DNA from 4 places in the Clostridioides sp. LIBA-2809 genome. Region 2 is predicted to be linked to each of the others. Evidence: riboswitches for the same ligand, from Rfam matches in the RefSeq annotation. Region 2 holds a riboswitch; each other region holds the start of a gene.
The links. Region 2 has a riboswitch for cyclic di-GMP ahead of ACTG44_RS19315 (type II secretion system protein). Riboswitches for the same ligand answer to the same signal wherever they lie in the genome.

Region 1: it holds a riboswitch for cyclic di-GMP, as region 2 does, so the genes downstream of both, ACTG44_RS01810 (flagellar basal body protein) here and ACTG44_RS19315 (type II secretion system protein) in region 2, are expected to answer to the same signal.
Region 3: it holds a riboswitch for cyclic di-GMP, as region 2 does, so the genes downstream of both, ACTG44_RS15500 (M60 family metallopeptidase) here and ACTG44_RS19315 (type II secretion system protein) in region 2, are expected to answer to the same signal.
Region 4: it holds a riboswitch for cyclic di-GMP, as region 2 does, so the genes downstream of both, ACTG44_RS10405 (SH3 domain-containing protein) here and ACTG44_RS19315 (type II secretion system protein) in region 2, are expected to answer to the same signal.

What each region holds. Positions count from the first base shown of each region.
Region 1 covers NZ_CP197004.1:315,793-318,998, forward strand. Annotated here, with positions in the region: gene ACTG44_RS01805 (DegT/DnrJ/EryC1/StrS family aminotransferase) at 1-1,087, shown strand, start outside; cyclic di-GMP riboswitch class I at 1,396-1,486, shown strand; gene ACTG44_RS01810 (flagellar basal body protein) at 1,894-2,211, shown strand; gene flgC (flagellar basal body rod protein FlgC) at 2,219-2,623, shown strand; gene fliE (flagellar hook-basal body complex protein FliE) at 2,633-2,950, shown strand; gene fliF (flagellar basal-body MS-ring/collar protein FliF) at 2,975-3,206, shown strand, end outside.
Region 2 covers NZ_CP197004.1:4,101,478-4,104,683, reverse strand. Annotated here, with positions in the region: gene ACTG44_RS19320 (ribose-phosphate diphosphokinase) at 1-331, shown strand, start outside; cyclic di-GMP riboswitch class II at 1,172-1,257, shown strand; gene ACTG44_RS19315 (type II secretion system protein) at 1,418-1,903, shown strand; gene ACTG44_RS19310 (GspE/PulE family protein) at 2,048-3,206, shown strand, end outside.
Region 3 covers NZ_CP197004.1:3,277,260-3,280,465, reverse strand. Annotated here, with positions in the region: gene ACTG44_RS15505 (cell wall-binding protein Cwp9) at 1-1,253, shown strand, start outside; cyclic di-GMP riboswitch class I at 1,474-1,559, shown strand; gene ACTG44_RS15500 (M60 family metallopeptidase) at 1,681-3,206, shown strand, end outside.
Region 4 covers NZ_CP197004.1:2,166,134-2,169,339, forward strand. Annotated here, with positions in the region: gene ACTG44_RS10395 (TetR/AcrR family transcriptional regulator) at 1-96, opposite strand, end outside; gene ACTG44_RS10400 (hypothetical protein) at 250-648, opposite strand; gene ACTG44_RS10405 (SH3 domain-containing protein) at 999-1,487, opposite strand; cyclic di-GMP riboswitch class I at 1,572-1,665, opposite strand; gene ACTG44_RS10410 (FtsX-like permease family protein) at 2,182-3,206, shown strand, end outside.

The DNA of each region.
Region 1 (3,206 bases), 510 kb from region 2:
AGTTAAATTTAATAATTTATTAGAGCAATTTAAGGTTCATAAAGAAGAATATGAGAAGAAGATTAAGGATGTAATGGAAAGTGGATATTACATCCTTGGAAATGAAGTAAAGTATTTTGAAGAAGAATTTGCTAGCTATGTAGGTAGCAAATATTGTGTTGGTTTAGCCAGTGGTTTAGATGCACTGATAATTGCTTTTAGAGCATTAGGAATAAGCGAAGGTGATGAAGTAATAGTGCAATCAAATACATATATAGCTAGTGTCATGGGAATAAGTATAAATGGGGCAAAACCAGTATTTGTAGAACCAAATGAATATTATAATATAGATTCATCTAAGATAGAAAAAAAAATAACTAGTAAAACCAAAGCTATATTAGTAGTACATTTATATGGTCAGGCAAGTAAAATGAAAGAGATACAAGAATTATGTAAGAAATATAATTTGTATTTAATTGAAGATTGTGCCCAATCCCATGGAGCTAAATATGATGGAAAAATAACAGGTACATTTGGGGATGTAGGTTGTTTTAGTTTCTATCCAAGCAAAAACTTGGGAGCATTTGGAGATGCAGGTGCTATAGTAACTGATAATAAAGAAATAGCTGATAAAGTGAAAGTACTTAGAAATTATGGTTCAGAAAAGAGATACCATAATAAATTTGTTGGATATAATTCAAGATTAGATGAAATTCAAGCAGGTCTGTTAAGAGTAAAACTTAAATATCTTAATGAAATTGAAAATGAAAAGTCAAAAATTGTAGATAGATATCTTAATGAAATTAGCAATCCAAAAGTTATACTTCCCAAAATAGAAAAAAACTGCACACATGTATGGCACTTATTTGTATTACAAGTTGAAAAACGAGATGCATTTATGAAATACTTAAAGAAAAATGGTATAGAGTCTATAATACATTATCCGATACCTCCTCATTTATCTGAAGCATATGCTTATTTGGGATATAAAAAGGGATCTTTTAATATAGCTGAGAATTATTCAAATAAAGTTGTTAGTATACCTTTATTTGTTGGTATGAAGGATGAAGAAGTTAGTTATGTAATTAAAAGCATAAATGAATATTAAATAAATTGTAATAATATCATAAATAAATTTTTCATATATAATTTAGTTAAAATTCATTAATTAATATTTTTAGACATTTATATATTATATAAATAAAATTGAAATATATAGAAAAATATAGAATAAAGGAATAGTTTGTCTTATATTTTTACGAAATGAAAATATTTTAGTCAAATTTATTATAATATGGGAGAATATAGTATTTATAATCTGTATAATTAATAATAATTAATTTTTGAAAATAAAATATTCAAGTATACATAAAAAAGATATTTAAAAAATTTGTTATTTATTGTATACTTAAATTAAAACTAAATAGGCAAAACTAAAGAAATTTAGTGACGCAAAGCTATAGGGGCTAAGGTTTGTATATGCGAACTATGCTAGCCAGTTGCCAAAAAGAGTCCTAAGTATATTTGTATACTTAGGATTAGTCGAAGTGACTGCTTTTTTGGCGGTCATTTTATTGTGGAAAAATTGCTTTATTATAGTAGAAAATACACATAATAACATATTTTACCAATTATAATATAAAATAAAGGAAATTTATCTAAAAAAGTTGCTATTTTACAAAAAAAGGCAACTTTATGAGGGGAAAATTAAATACATATTAAAATTTTTTTTTATTTTTATTGGATTTAATTGAATTCAAATTAGATTTCTTACTAAAATAATTCGTTATTATATTAATGTAATAGAATTGCAATAGATTTAAATGAACAAAGAAGTCATTTTTTGTAATATAGCAACTTCATTTTTTTAATCATTAAATATATCAAATAAATATATTTTGAGGAGGGGTGAGTATGAATACATATGACATTATAAAAATGGGATTAGATGCAACTAATCTAAGAAGTCAAACAATAGCAAATAATATAGCAAATATAAATACTGAAGGTTACAAAAAACATTATGTAACTTTTGAAGAAACATTAAATGAGGCCATGCCAAAAATAGAAGAAAAAATAGACAATTCCAAAGGGTTAAGAGTAGATGGCAATAATGTAGATATAGAAGAAGAGAAAGTAAAGCAAGCAATGACAACACTGCAATATAATGCTTTAATAGGTTTTGCAAATGGCAAAATCGCAATGACTAAATCAATAATAGGTGGGAGGTAACTAGAAGATGAGTGTGTTCAGTGGAATGGAAATCTCTGCTAGTGGATTAACAGCAGAAAGTTTGAAAATGGATATCATATCATCAAATGTAGCTAATATAAATGCTACAAGAGGTCCAAATGGAGAAGCATATAGGAGAAAAGTTGTTTCATTTGAAGAAAACTATGATAATAAATTAGGTATGTTAGGAGTAAAAGTCACATCTGTTGAAGATGACAAATCACCTCTTAAAGAAGTATATGACCCAGCTCATCCAGATGCAAAGCCAAATGGATATGTAGAATATCCAAATGTAAATATATTAGTTGAAATGACAGATTTAATAACAGCTTCACGAGCATATGATTCCAACATAGATACACTGAATGCTCAGAAGTCTATGATATCTAAAGCTTTGGAAATAGGAAAGTAGGGATAAATTATGCCAATTACACAAATTAACAATTTAATGCAAGGTGCAAAGTTAGATAATTTAGTTGGAGAAATAAAACCATTAAATCTTAATAATAAAGAAGAAAAAAAGAATTTTGAAGATGTAATAATAGATACTATAGACAAAGTCAATTTTCAACAAGTGACAGCAGATAATATGAAAGAAAAATTTATAAAAGGCGAAGATGTTTCTATGCATGAAGTTATGTTAAAAGGTCAAGAAGCACAACTATCTATGCAATATCTAATAGAAGTTAGAAACAAGATTCATGATGCATATCAAGAAATGAATAAAGTACAAATTTAGCCTTTTGAACAGGAGTAATAATCAATGATAACCAGTTTTAAAAATAAGATTAAGGAGCAAGTTGCTAAAGCTAGGACAAAAATAGGTTCTTTAAAAAAAGGGACCAAGATAGCATTAGGTATAGGGATTGTTGCTATATGTTTAGCGCTAGTATTTACAGCAATATCTGCAAGTAAAAATAAGTATGCAGTCTTATTTTCAGAACTAGATGTTCAAGATGCTGCAGATATATCAGCAGAATTAGAGTCTAGAAAGA
Region 2 (3,206 bases):
AGTTATGAACTTAATAGGTGATGTTAAAGGTAAAAATGTTATACTATTAGATGATATGATAGATACAGCTGGAACAATAGTTAATGCGGCAAATGCACTTAAAGAGTTTGGTGCAAAAGATGTTTATGCTTGTTGTACTCATGGTGTATTATCAGGACCAGCTATTGAGAGAATTTCTAATTCAGAGATAAGTGAGTTAATAGTTCTTGATACTATACAACTTCCTGAAGAAAAAAGAATAGATAAAATAAAGATAAAAACTGTAGCTCCTTTATTTGGAGATGCTATAAGAATGATATTCTCTAACGAATCAGTAAGTAAATTATTCTAATTTATTGGACTTATAAGAGTTGCTTAAAAGGATATAAAACTTTTGAGCAACTCTTTTTTGATACTTAAATTTATAGAGCTGTCTTTTATTTATTATAAGAGTATATGCGATTTTAGAAAAAGATTATGTTTTAGAATTTATAATAGATACGTAAAAAGAAATATGAAAAAGTGCATAAATAATGAATATTATGAATATAAAAAATATTTGGAAAAAGTATTGAAAAATTTCAGATTATGTAGTATTATGTAAATATAAACAAAGAAAGAGGTGTTTCCAATGGGAAGGTCAGAAGATGAACCCCTAATACTTAAATGATTCAGCCACAATCTAGAAGGAATATAAAAGTCTATTGAAAGTTTATTTATAAGAATTGAAAATAGTATCTATTCTATATCTTTGATGTTTGTGAGAGGGTTCTGGATTATATAAAGTTACTGTAAAGAAAGTAATTTTGCACAATGAGCATATCTGTAAATGAAGAGTTTCATTTATATAGTGATTGTGGCTGAATCATAATTAAAAGAGATAGAATGTTTATAATAGATGATTTTAATAAAATACTATATTGTAATAGCTTCTAGCTTTCAAATAAATATTAGCAAAGGATGGAAATGACAATGATAAAACTAAATGATAATTTATAAATATCTCCTTACGATATATGATAATTGTAGGGAGATGTTTCTTTTTTTGTATAGTATAATTATTTGTATGAACTGTGTTTCAATATGTAAATTATTGGTATATATAAATAATATAAACTTAGTTGATAAAATTTGGTAACTATTATATAATATAAGTGGATATGTATATATAATTATGCATTACCCTGAATTTAATAAAAATAGAAACGTTGATATATGTTCTGTGATTTGGGCACCTTAGAACATATGGAGTTAGTGGTGCAACCGGCTATGGAATTGTATTTATTTATGGATACTTTTATTTTCATAGCATTTTTTGTTTTAAAATGGTTATATGCTAGAAATAAATCTGGTTAGTACGTGTAAATAATTTTACTTAGATTTTTAACCAGATATATTATAAGTAAGTATTAATTAAAAAATTTGAGGGGGAATAAAAATGAAGTTAAGAAAGAATAAAAAAGGTTTCACTTTAGTGGAATTATTGGTAGTAATTGCAATTATAGGTATATTAGCAGTAGTAGCAGTTCCAGCTTTATTTAGTAATATAAATAAGGCTAAGGTAGCAAGTGTTGAGTCTGATTATAGTTCAGTTAAGAGTGCAGCATTATCTTATTATGCAGATACTAACACATTACCTACAGATATAAAAACACACTTAAAATCATACTTGGAATCTGATATAGAAAATTCTGATATTGGTGGAACTTATGGTTTAGTTAAAGTTAGTGATAGTAAAAAATTAGCATTATTGATAGATGGCGTAACAATAACAAAAGAACAAGCAGATAAACTAGTATCTGACATAGGAAAAGATAAGGTTTATACAAATGTAGATGTAGCTAAAGAGCATGAGTTAGATGATGCTTTTAATGGTAAAATATATATAATTCTTATAGATAATTTAGAAACTAGTGCTGAGTAGTATCTTCAATATTTAATTATATGTAAACTTAATGATAAATATAATAAAAAAGACAGGAAGAAAATCTTCCTGTCTTTTATACTATTTTATTTAATGTCCAATCACAAATGATGATATAATTGAGATAGTAAAGGAGTGAAATCTGTGGCTAAAAAAGTTAGAATAGGAGACAAACTGGTTGAAAAAGGATACATAACAGAAGACCAGCTTAAATGGGCATTATCAGAGCAAAAAAACAGTGGAAAAAGACTAGGAGAATTTCTAGTACAAGAAGGTCTTATAGATAGTAACTTATTAATAAGTGTATTAAAAGAACTTTTGGATATAGAAAGTGTATTTTTAGAAGGAACAGAAATAGACACATTAGCTACAAAAATGGTTCCAGAAAATATATGCAAAAGATATGCTGTATTTCCATTCAAAATAGATGGAAACAAGATATGTCTAGCCATGTCAGACCCACAAGATAGAGAAGCAGTTCAAGATGTAAGACGTATGTCAGGTAAAGATGTAGAGATATTTATATCGAGTGCAGAAGATATAAACAAAGCAATAGGTCATGCTTATGCACATTCAGAAATAAATAAAGCTATGACTGAGTACAACAAGAATAGAACTGGTGGAGTAAGAGAAACAGTAATACTTGAAGAAGATGTAAATGCAGCTCCAATAGTAAGATTAGTAAACAACATACTAGAAAATGCTGTTAGAATGGAAGCAAGTGATATACATATAGAACAAAGCGAAAATTACATGCGTGTTAGATTTAGGATAGATGGAATGTTAAGGGAATATATGAGGATGAACTCAGCACCATACAAAGCAGTAGTAAGTCGTATCAAGATAATGTCAGATATAAATATATCTGAAAAGAGAATACCGCAAGATGGCAGAATCTATTTAAAAGTAGATAACAAACCTATAGATTTTAGGGTTTCTACAATGCCAACTAATAGGGATGAAAAGATAGCCATGAGGGTTCTTGATAAGAGTAATTTTATGGTTAGTAAAGAAGTACTAGGAATAGATGAACATGGCTCTAAGATATATGACGAGTTGATAAACACTCCTTATGGACTTATATTGGTAGTTGGCCCTACTGGAAGTGGAAAGACAACTACACTATATTCAATGTTAAATCAATTAAATACAGAAAATAGAAACCTCTTAACAATAGAAGACCCTATAGAGTATGAATTACCTGGTGTAAATCAATCTCAGATAAATGAAAAAGCAGGTCTTACCTTTGCCAGTGGGCTTAGAGCTTTTATGCGTCAAGACCCAGATATAATAATGGTTGGGG
Region 3 (3,206 bases), 820 kb from region 2:
ACAATACAGCAATACTAATCAATTCGGATAATAGCTTGTCAGATGGCTTGAGTGCAAGTGGTTTAGCAGGAGCATTAAACGCGCCTATTTTAATGACAAAACAAAATCAAATCCCAAATACTACTATGGAAAGATTAAACAAAGCAAATACTATATATATAATAGGTTCAGAATCGACAATAAGTAAAAATGTTGAAAATCAGTTACTATCTAAAAAGAAGGTTGTACAAAGAATATTTGGTGAGAATAGATTTGATACAAGCATAAAAATAGCTGAAAAAATCAAAGAAATCAAACCAATAGATAAAGTAATTATAGCTAATGGAATTACAGGAGAAGCAGATGCAATAAGTGCATCACCAGTAGCAGCAAGAGATGGAGTACCTATAATACTTACAGATGGAGGCAGTGTAGGATTTGATACAACAGGATTAAAGAGTTATGCACTTGGTTCTAGTGAGATAATAAGTGATGAACTGGTTAAGAGTACAAATTCTGTTAGATTAGGTGGAACAGATAGATTTGATACCAATAAGAGAGTTATACAAGAGTTCTATAAAGACAGTAAAGAATTTTATTTAAGTAAGGGTATGCAACTAACTGATGCATTGGCAGCTTCTACAATAGCAAAAAATGCGCCTGTGGTTTTAGTTGAAAATGGTAGCAATAAGAGTATTTTAAGTGGTGCAGATAAATTGACTGTACTAGGAGGAATAAATCAAAATGTCATCAAGCAATGTATAAATCAAGCTTCGCCAAACCAACAAGGATTGTACTATAATCCAAATGATAAAGTATTTAAGGATAGGATAAAGGGAAAAATATATGCTCTTACAAAACAATACAGAAAAGAAAATGGAGTAAGAGAGTTATCTGTAGCAAGTAGATTAGAAGGTCTAGCAAATGACTGGTCTAATTTAATGGCAAATAAAAAGACTTTATCTCACACTATAAATGGTAAAAATTCGTATTCTACTTTTTTGAAGTATCTAGATTGGAGTGAGATTAAACCTGGATACATTTCTGTTCAAGGGGAAAATATAATTAAGTATAAAATCCCAGATAAGCCTGTATATACGAATAGAGATGCAGATGATATAGGAAACTTTATTTTTAATGAGTGGAAGACAAATCCTGAGGAAGGTACAAATATGTTACATAAGGGATATGAAATAATGGGATTTGGATTAACTATGACAGGAGATAAGACTATATATGCAACACATGAGTTTTATGGAAGATATAAAGAATAGGTGTTTATAGAGATTTAAATACTTTGATAATAATATATAGATAAGCGCTGGAAATATGTAATAAGATAATAATTAGAAAATAACATATAAGTAATGTATTTATAATGATAAAGAATATTTATATTAACATAATAATATAAATATTCTTTTTTTGTATTTTAACATAAAAAAATTGTATTAAAAAGTTTAAATATAGTATAAAATGGGTATAAAAGCATTGAAAATTAAATGGCAAAATTAGGGAAATCTAATGACGCAAAACTATAGGGATTAAAGCTTATAAAGCCATATCAGCCAGTTGCTAAAAAGAGCAAGTTCTTTTTATTTATAATAAAGATTCTCTTTGAGTGTCTTTTTTTATTGTCTGAAACTATAGCATTTAAATTCATGGAAAATTAAAGATTTATTGAGGGAGGATTGTTATTTCATGAAAAAGGCAATATCTTGTGTACTAGCAGTGTCCATGTGTAGTGCACCATTGAATGTTTTTGCAGAGCCTATATTAGAGGGAAAACTAAGGGCAGTTGAAAAATCAGTTACAGAAAAGCTAAAGGGGAATCTAGAAGTGGATTTAAATTTTTCACTTCCAATCAAAAATAATGAATCAGAAAGTATAACTGATATACAACTACAATTAAAAGATGGTAGTAATAATAGTGGGATAATAAAACTTGGAGGTAAAAATTCAGGAAGTATAAATATAGGAACAGATACTATAGAATATACTATCAAAAAATTATCTGCAAATAGAAGTGAAATAAAAGAAAAAGATGAAAATATATCATATTATAATATTATGTTCAGCAATTTACCTGTTGGAAAATACAAGGTAGAAGTATCTGGAAGTGGATTTAAGAATAAAGAAGTTAAAGATATTGATATATCAAGTTATTCTCAAAGGGTTTTATTAAGTAATAGAGCAAGTGTAGATAGTAAAAATAAACCTTTAAACTATGAACTATTCTTAATGGGTGATGTAAATGGAGACGGAAAAGTAGATAAAAATGATTATAATGAAGTTTTAGAAAATATAGATTCAAATAAAAAAGAATATGATTTAAATAGAGATGGAAAGGTAGATATTGCTGACCTAGACTATGTACATAAAAATCTAGGACAAAATGAAAATGCAAATAGTCTAGAAAGTATAGTACCTACCAATCCTATAGTAGATACAAGTAAGGTAACATTAGAAGAAAATAGTGATACAAATATTCAAGGTACTATAGAAGATTTGTTTAGTGGAGAAAACAATGGAGTTACAATATCTCCAGCAAATAAAGATGATAAAATATCAGAAGAAAAACCGGCAGTGATGGATATAGCTTTATCAGAAGCACTTGATATGGAAGTCATAAATATTAAAGCTCCTGAAGGGAGTGCTCCAGCAAAAGGAATAGTTGAGGTTACGGATAAAGATGGTAATGTTCAACAGATTCCTTATGAAAACAAAGAGTATGTGAAAACTTTAAAAGAAGAACAACAAGAAGAAGTAAATAATAAAGAAGAAAATACAGAGCAATCTGATAATAACTCAGATAATACTCAAGAAGAAAACAATGATAAAGAAGAATCAGATTCTAATACAAATGAACAAGAAAACAATGATAAAGAGAGTAATGATAAAGAAAGCTCATCAACTGATAAATCTGATTTAGACAAAGATACACCAAAAGAAGATAATAATATTAGTAAAGATGATAACTCTACGACATCTACATATAGTAGGTCAGCTTTAGAAACATATGCAGAAGTTCAAAATAGCGATATAGTTATAAATCTTGGTAAACAAGTAGCAGTGAAAAAGATAACTATAAAAATAACAGCTACAACAGCTAATGATAGAAATCTTGCAGAAATATCTAAAGTTGAGTTTTTAAATAATGTTTATGAAGAAATACCAAAGCCAGAAATGAATATACCAAAAATTAATAAAATAGCAACTAGTACTGC
Region 4 (3,206 bases), 1.9 Mb from region 2:
AGAGGTGTTCTCATATCCATACTCTAAAAACAACTTAAGTGCATTATCAATAAGTTCATCTCGTTTACCACCATTTAATATTCGTTTTCGTGCCATTTTTGTATCTCCTTTTAAACAGCATATTATTCCGTTCAAATTATATCATGCTATTAAATAAACATCAATAATTAACAAAACGTTGTTCTTTAAATTACCATCTAATTAATAATAAAATCACATAAAACAACTATATAATTTTCATTGTTGTATTTAATAAAATTTCTTCTTCTTTCTTTTAATAAATATTAATATAACTAAAACTATAACAACAAACATAACTATTATTGACAGTATCAATTTTGATAAAATATTATATCTTCTTATACCTCGACTTTTGTGTCTATTTAGAATTCCATGTCCATAAGTTTTAGTTCTTGTAGTTCTTTTTTTTAATTTCACTCTACTTTTACTAGATTTGCTACGTTTGTGTCTACTTTTAGATTTAATAGTTTTAAACCTAGTATTATTAGATTGATAATTCTCTTGTGTTGAAAAAATGTATACACTAGAATCAGTAATAACGTCTGCCTCAACTTGTAATGGATTTATAATGCTGATTATAAGTAAAAAAGATATAATTACTCCAATCAACTTTTTCTTTTTTTTCATATTTTCCCCCTCATAAAAACTTATATCTAGTTTATTATAATATATATTAAAGTAAAAATTACAAAATTTTTCAAATTTCTTATATGTTTTCTTATCTTTAATATTATTTTTATTCTATAAAGTTTCTCTTTTGTTAAAATTCTTTAAATTAATAGTAAATTATGATACTTAGTACACAAAATACAAATTAAATCTACTTTCAACTAAATTTTCCATTTATAATTAAGATAGCTTAATTAATTTATTCTGTTTAGTATTATAATAATGATTTTTACAAAAGAAAAAGAATCCTATGATTAGGATTCTTTTTCTGAGATTTATTAGTGTATTTAAAGCTTACTAGTATCCAATTATGATAAACTTAAACATTCTTCTATATACTGGTTATATACATATCCACAATATCTTTTTCCACTTTTATCAATATTCACTCTTGCCCATTTCCCAACACTATAACATACTTCAACTTTAAAACCATCAGGAATTGTAGTTATAATTCTAGAGTCTAATGTTCTATCATTTCTAAGTTCTAAACTTAGACCATTTGTTCTTATATTTCCTACATAATTCTTTTTTCTATCTTTTACCATGTTGTTACTATTGTTTTTAACATTGCTTAATTTTTCTAAATATTTATAAAGTAACCATCCTTTGTCATAATTACTTTCAACTTCTGCCCATATTCCATCAACACATTTTAGCTTGACAATTTTACCTTCTGGTATACTTTTCAACTTCATACTATTTATGTCTGGTCTTTCTCTTAAATTTAATTTAATTTTAGTCTTAAAATTGATGCTAGATTCGCCAAAATTTTTTAACATTAATTCAGATATCATCTTAAGCCCTCCTCTTGCCAAATATTAAGTTATTAAAAATATATACTTTCAACAAATACTTTTAACAAAAAGAATCATTATCTTTTTGGCAACTGGCTGACATGACCTTTATTACATAAAGATTTTAGTCCCTATAGCTTTGCGTCATTAGATTTATCTAATATTGCCTATATCTGAATAATAACATAATTTGAACAATTTAAAAATAATATTACCTCAAATTTTATATTAATTAAATATAAATTAAATTTTTAATTAATAATAAGCAAAAAATACCTTTATATTTATTAATTTAATTATTGTTCTTCATAATTCATCTAAAAAATAGTAATTTATCTATGATACTATTACTTTTAACAAATCTTTTTTAATAAATATTAACACATAAAAATAATCAATAATTTTTTATATACTTAATTAATATTAAAAATTATTGATTAGTAAAAAACTAAAAATAAAATATATTAATTATATTCTTTTTTAAAATTCTTACTAATTTCTTTAGGATATATTTTGTATAAACACTTTATCATAAGAAGTTTATATTTTACTTTTTTAATAACTTGACAAAATAGTAATATTATTATATTATCATTATAGACCGACGGTCAGTTTAAATTTTTATATATCTATGACTAATATAAAATAAATCTAAAATATTCAATACAAAATTTTTAAGAAATGAGGATTATTTATGCTTAAGAGAATATTATTAAAAGATTTAACTCGAAACAAAGTGATAACAATTGCTCTATTTATTTTTATTTTGCTTGCATCAATGCTGGTATCTAGTGCAACGAGCATCATTATAGAACTAACTGATTCCATGACTTCTTTGTTTCAAAAATCCCATGCGCCTCATTATGTTCAAATGTATTCTGGGAAATTAAATCAAGAAGAAATTGACAAGTTTTCAGCTAAAACTCCATATGTAAAAAAGCAACAAACTACTGAACTTTTAAATATAAATGGAGCTAATATTTTTTTAGGAAATAAAGGAGAAAATCAGGCTAATAGTGTGCTAGAAAATAGCTTTACAAAACAAAATGATAAATTTGACTTTCTATTAGATATGGACAATCAAATAATGCAAATAAAAGATGGGGAAATAGGAGTTCCTGTATACTATATGAAACAATGCAATTTAAAAATTGGAGATACAATAAAAATTATTAATGGTAGTTTCTTTATGGAATTTACAATAAAAGATTTTATACGTGATGCACAGATGAACCCTTCTCTTGTTACTTCAAAGCGTTTTTTAATCAGTGATAATGATTGGGATACTTTAAAAGCTACTATGGGGGAAAGCGAATATCTAATTGAATTTCTCTTAAATGATATAAATAAAATTAGTGAGTTTGAAACACTATATCAATCAACTAAGCTCCCACAAACAGGTACATCAATAACTTATTCCACTTATAAACTACTAAATGCTTTGTCTGACGGAATTGTAATTGCTATTGTCATCTTAATTAGCATTCTTCTTATTACAATTTCTATTTTATGCTTACGATTTACTTTAATTACAACGATTGAAGAAGACTACAGAGAAATTGGTGTTATGAAAGCCATTGGTATTCAAAATAGTAACATCCAAAAACTATATTTGATAAAATACGTATTAATTTCATCTTTTGCAAGTTTTCTTGGCTATATATTGTCGTTATTCATAGGAGTTTTTTTTACAAAAAATATTTATATTTATATGGGAAC